DNA from 2 places in the Streptococcus sp. HMSC073D05 genome. Region 2 is predicted to be linked to the other one. Evidence: predicted binding sites of a transcription regulator. Region 2 holds the regulator's gene; the other holds the start of a gene.

Region 1 (3,150 bases), on a different contig from region 2:
GGACCTTTTCCGTTAGTTGTCCAGCTTCATCGTAGCCAACATAGCCCGGAGGAGCTCCGACTAGTTTCGCTACGCTATGTTTTTCCATGTATTCGCTCATGTCAAAGCGGATCATATTGTCTGCAGAGCCAAAGAGCTCGATCGCCAATTGTTTAGACAACTCGGTCTTCCCGACACCGGTAGGTCCGACAAAGAGGAAGCTTCCGATCGGACGGTTAGGTGATCCTAGGCCAACACGATTGCGTCGAATGGCTTTCGCAATTTTATCAACAGCATCATCTTGACCGATCACATGGGCTTTCAAATCAGAAGCCAGATTGATCAATTGAGATTGTTCTTTTTCTTTCAAATCACCAACAGGAATATTGGTCTTTTGTTCAACGATGTGTTCAATCGTTTTTTCGCTGATGACAGGGGTCTCCTGATCAGTGACATGTTGACCTTGCATTTCCTTGTATTTCGCGATTTGGTCACGGAAGTAGGCTGCTTTTTCAAAGTCTTCTTCGCGGGTTGCTTGAGCTTTGAGGTTTTCCGCTTCAATCAAGCGCTGGTCGATCACTTTTGGATCCACAAAGTTTAGGGTCAGGTTCATCTTAGACCCCGCTTCATCCAACAAATCAATGGCCTTGTCTGGCAGGAAGCGATCTTGGATGTAGCGGTTTGACAGAATAGCTGCCGCTTCGATGGCCCCGTCTGTATAGTGGACGTGGTGGTAGTCTTCGTATTTTTTCTGGATGCCCTTGAGGATGGTGATGGTTTCTTCAACCGTTGGCTCATCGACCTTAACGGGCTGCATGCGACGTTCCAAGGCCGCATCTTTTTCAATAATACGGTATTCATTGAGGGTAGTAGCACCGACTAATTGGAGTTCTCCTCGCGCCAGGGCTGGTTTGAGGATGTTTCCAGCGTCCATATTGCCCTCACCAGCTGATCCTGCACCAACAATTTCATGGATTTCGTCGATGAACAGAATAACATCTTCGCGTTGACGAATTTCATCCATTAATTTTTGCATGCGTTCTTCGAATTGACCACGGATGCCTGTGCCCTGAACGAGGCTGACGACGTCTAGGCGGATGACTTCTTTTCCTTGCAATTTATGTGGAACGTCGCCATCGACGATTTTTTGAGCCAGGCCTTCCACAACAGCAGTCTTTCCGACCCCAGGTTCTCCAATCAGAACCGGATTGTTCTTGGTTCGACGGTTGAGAATTTCGATGACACGGATAATCTCCTCGTCACGGCCAATGACAGGGTCAATATCCCCTTTGCGGGCAATTTCTGTGACATTGATGCCGAACTCTTCTAACAGTCCTTTTGGCTTTTGAGGGCGTGCTTGACGAGGGTCTTGACCACCACCACGGTTATTGTTTTGGCCGTAGCCGCCACCTCCATAACTGCCTCCAGATTGAGTTGGAGGAGTTTGAGGTTCTTGCGGACTTTGGAAGTTTCCAAGGTTATTGAAGAAATCTTCAAAAGGATCTCCAGTGAGTTGGCTCCGTTGGGTCATGCCTTTCAAGAAGCTGTTATTTGGGTCTGTTTTCATAATTTTATAGCAATTTTGACAGAGGTCTACTTGCTGCTGACGTCCATTTACATTTGTATATAAATGGATGGTTGATTCATTTATTTTACAATTTTGACAAAGCATATACATACCTCACAGTAGGTTTTTGATGGTTTTCCATCAAGAGACGAGCCTATTTTTAAAAGGTCAAAAATAGTCAAAGTTTTATAGTTTCATTATATCAGTATTCTAGAAGTTTGCAAGAATTTGCTACGGAATGTCACTAAGGAGTGAAGAAGAGAGTAAATCAATGGAAAAATGTGAATTTTTATTGGAAGAGCTTTCTCTTTTATGATAAAATAGGAGAGTAGAAAGTAAAGAGGAGAAATAAAATGGAATCACATTTAGTACGGATTATTAACCGTTTGGAGACGATGACAAAAGACGGTGGAAACTTAAAACGTAATTTTGAACGTAACGGTGTTGTTGTCGCTGAAGTAGCCTACAACCACAATGAAGAAGAAGGTTCAACCTTTACACTTCGTGATGTCAAAGCGCGTGAAACCTATACATTTGATAGCATTGATTTAATTGCAATGGAAATTTATGAATTACTTTACTAAGTAGCTGAGTGGATGAGTTTGGGGTGGTCTCAAGCTCATTTTTTGTCCATCTGGTTATAGTTTTCGTCTATAGGAAATTCTAAATAGGAACAGTTAGGTTTGAGAGTTGAAATCTGCTATAATAGAGAGGACTATTTTCATTACTTGACTAGAAAGAGAATTGATATGACGACACTCATTGATGGGAAGGCGCTCGCTACAAAATTACAGGGTGAGATTGCGAATAAAACAGCACGATTAAAAGAAGAGACAGGAGTTGTGCCTGGACTCGTTGTGATTTTAGTAGGAGAGAATCCAGCTAGTCAGGTTTATGTCCGTAATAAAGAACGTTCTGCTATTGCGGCAGGCTTTCGGAGTGAAGTGAGACGACTTCCTGAAAGCATCAGCCAAGCTGAATTATTAGAAGTGATCGAACACTACAATCAAGATCCCCTTTGGCATGGGATTTTGGTGCAGTTGCCACTGCCTAAGCATATCGATGCGGATGCAGTCCTTTTAGCCATTGATCCGACAAAAGATGTGGATGGCTTTCATCCATTGAATATGGGACGCTTGTGGGCTGGAAATCCTCTCATGGTGCCTTCAACTCCCGCTGGGATCATGGAGATGTTCAAAGAGTACGGGATTGATCTAGAAGGGAAGCGAGCAGTCGTGATTGGTCGTTCCAATATCGTTGGAAAACCAATGGCACAGTTGCTCCTCGCCAAAAATGCGACGGTAACCTTGACCCATTCTCGGACCCATCATCTGCCTAAAATTGCTAGAAGAGCAGATATCTTGGTTGTTGCGATCGGTCGTGCGAAATTTGTAACAGCAGACTTCGTGAAAGAAGGTGCCGTTGTCATTGACGTCGGAATGAATCGCGATGAGAATGGCAAATTGTGTGGGGATGTCGATTTTGAATCCGTTGCCCCTTTGGCCAGTCATATTACTCCGGTACCAGGAGGGGTTGGTCCTATGACCGTCACCATGCTGATGGAGCAGACCTACGAAGCAGCTGTTCGTGCCTTAAAAAAATGA
Region 2 (3,150 bases):
AGGTCCTAGGAACATGAAAGAACCGATCGGACGTTTATTGCTACGGATACCTGATTGATTGCGTCGAATAGCCCGACTGATACTCGAAACGGCTTGGTCTTGACCAATCACGCGCTTGTGCAATTCTGCTTCTAAGTTTAGGTACTTCTTGGCATCGGTTTGGGTCAGTTTTTGAGTTGGAATACCAGATAATTGGCTCAAAGTCACCAAGACATCTTGGTCAGTGACTTCTTTTTTGTAGACAACGGGAGCGGACTCTACTTCTAAGAGTTGGGCTGCTTTCTTCCACTTGCCATCCATCAAGGCCCGATCCAAGGCGGTCAACTCTTCTTTTACGTGACCGTTGGAATCGCGGTTTTGTACGGTAGCTGCCGCTTCATCTAAGAGATCAATGGCTGAATCTGGCAATTGACGGCTGGTCAAATAGCGGTGGGCATATTTGACAGCTGTTTCGATCGCTTCATCGGTAATGGTCACATGATGGTGGTCCTGATAGGTCTCTTTCAAGCCTTGGAGAATTTGGATGCTATCTGCAACACTTGGCTCTTCAATGGTGACTTTCGCAAAACGTCGAGAGAGGGCTGCGTCTTTTTCGATATGCTTTTGGTACTCATCTTGAGTCGTTGCCCCAACTGTACGCAAGGTTCCCCGTGCCAGGGCTGGTTTTAGAATATTGGCTGCGTCTAAGGTCGAATCAATACCGGATCCTGACCCCATAATGGTATGCAGTTCATCGATAAAGAGAATCACGTGACCGTCTTCTTCGATGTCCTGGATGATATTGTTCATCCGTTCTTCAAAGTCCCCACGGAAGCGCGTCCCTGCAACGACATTCATGAGATCCAATTCTAAGACACGCATCTGTGCGATTTCAGCTGGAACATTGCCACTAGCGACACGCTGAGCCAGACCTAAGGCAAGGGCGGTTTTTCCGACCCCTGCTTCTCCCACTAATACAGGATTGTTCTTCGTCTTGCGGCTGAGGATTTGGATCATGCGTGAAATCTCTGCATCCCGGCCGATCACAGGCTCAAGCTGGCCTGCACGCGCCATTTCTGTCAAATCACGGGTATAATCTTCAAGACCTCCACTGGTGCTTGGGGGCATGCCCATCATATTTCCCATGGTTTGGCGGTTGGGGTTTTGGGCCCGATAGAGACTCCGAATGGCTTTGATATCATTCTTGTCCCAGCCTGCCTTGTCTTCTAAATTCTTGCGAAGGGAGGCAATAGGAACTCCCTTGTCTTGCTCTGTAAAGGCAAAGCCGGCAAACTCCATAACTTGGCTCGCCAAGGTCCCACGGTCTGCTAGAAGAGAGAGGAGCACATGCTCTGTTCCCAAGGTCTTGGCATGAAGGACCTGGGCAATCTCTCTTGCGTGTTTCATAATCGCTTCCATCCGATAAGAAAATGGGAAGATTTCATACCGATTGTCGCTTTGAAAAGCTTGGCCTGTAATATGCTCCGCTGCATCCTGAAACTCATCGATCTGCATAGGATAATCGTTAAGTACAGAACCTGCTACGCTATAGGGATTATTGGCCATAGCCGTCAGGAGATGCCAAGTATCTAAGGTATGCCCCTGATAGTGGCCTGCTAGTATTTGGGCCGCTTCTATACTTTCTAACAGTGCTGTTGAATAGTTCATCTAGTCGGTATTTCCTTTTCTATCTACTTGTTGAATAATTTTTTTCAGCATACTTGCTCGTAGGATGAGAGCATCTCGACCTAGGACCTCATCGGAGGTCGTCGCAAGCAAGAGCTGAGTCTCACGTTGTGTCAATAATTTTTCTTCATAGAGCATCTGGAGGATATCATTGAAGACCTGCTGGCTGATGGTCTCTCCAATATTGGCTGCCAAGTCTTGGAGCATCTGATGGTGATCTGAAAACTGGACCTTGCCAATGCGGATATAGCCCCCACCACCGCGCTTGCTCTCTACAATATAGCCTCGGCTCTCGGTAAAGCGAGTCTTGATAACATAGTTAATCTGACTGGGTACGACCTGAAAGACATCGGCTAACTCACTTCTTTTGAGCTCTGCCATGCCAGCTTGAGCCAGCAAGGCCTTGATATAAGCTTCAATGCTATCAGATGTGTTCTTATTTGCCATGATGCTCCTTTCTGGCTTGTTTTTTTCTAGATGGATGCTCTGTTCTTGGCCCATAAAAAATGGCCTTGGAGTGTTCCTTCTCATCATTGACCTTATTTGACTATTATACAATTTTTACGGCTGTAAATAAAGCAAAGACTCCATGGAAATAGGAATCTCTTAAGAAAACAAAACAAAAGAGGCTAGTAAGAACTAACCTCTTATGCGAAGAAGGAACTACTCTTTGCGACGAACGAATTTGGCGCCTCCGCCCAAGAAACCTAGGCCAAGAAGGCCTAACCAAGCAAACAGTCCACTTTCTTTTGTACCGGTTTGAGGAAGTTTTCCTTCCGATTGTAGAGAAGGACTTTCAACACCTTCTTTTTCTGGATGGTCTGAAGTCAAAACAGAAACTGCTTCTGAGGTTTTCGGTTGCAAGAGAACTGGTCTTTCTTTTTCTTTTTTGTCTTCAGCTTGAGAAAGAGTCGCAACTTCTGGTTGCACCTTACTTGGAGTTACAAGAGTGGTTGGAGTCGGCATATCAGCTATCAACGGACTTTCTTCCGCTTCCTTCGTTCCAACTTCTGTGATCTGGTCCTGAGCCTCCACTTCGACAAAGGCATCGACTTCTGTCCGAATTTCTTTGCCTTCTTCTTGTCGAACCTCGATCAATTTCAGCCGGCGTCCGACCTTCCCTGCTTGAAGGATCCGGCTCTCGCCCTTGGCCAAGTCCTTGTTCTCACGTGTTTGACTCTCAAATGGAATCTCCTCCGCTTCGATGAGAAGTTCTGGTTTTTCAAGAATCAAATCCCGAACACCTTCTTCTGGTCGTGTCTGCGTCAGCGGTTCATAATTGTGAGTATCTTCTAAGATGGTTTCAAGTGCCTCCACTTGATTAGCTGCAGCAACCAAATCTGGTCGCTCTTGATCCAACAACTGAGTCAAGTCCGTCAATTGTTCTTGAACCATCGGTTTGAGATCTGCTTTCAAGCGATCGAGAGAAGTAGCCTTGATCTTTTCTACTCCTTCTCTGATGATCTGTTGCAACTCTTCTTGACT

Evidence for each region. Region 2 encodes CtsR, which represses protease genes until heat stress. Its sites were predicted from a motif close to TTGGTCAAAAAAGGTCAAANA; they were not measured.
Region 1: HMPREF2832_RS00925 (ATP-dependent Clp protease ATP-binding subunit) is a predicted target of CtsR. The motif match lies at 1,711-1,731, and genes of this name have one in related genera.

Annotation. Positions count from the first base shown of each region.
Region 1 is NZ_KV807482.1:3,229-6,378, reverse strand. It holds gene HMPREF2832_RS00925 (ATP-dependent Clp protease ATP-binding subunit) at 1-1,651, opposite strand, end outside; gene HMPREF2832_RS00920 (DUF1797 family protein) at 1,900-2,130, shown strand; gene HMPREF2832_RS00915 (bifunctional methylenetetrahydrofolate dehydrogenase/methenyltetrahydrofolate cyclohydrolase) at 2,296-3,150, shown strand.
Region 2 is NZ_KV807490.1:151,100-154,249, reverse strand. It holds gene HMPREF2832_RS06335 (ATP-dependent Clp protease ATP-binding subunit) at 1-1,647, opposite strand, end outside; gene HMPREF2832_RS06330 (CtsR family transcriptional regulator) at 1,648-2,112, opposite strand; gene HMPREF2832_RS06325 (alpha-L-fucosidase) at 2,329-3,150, opposite strand, start outside.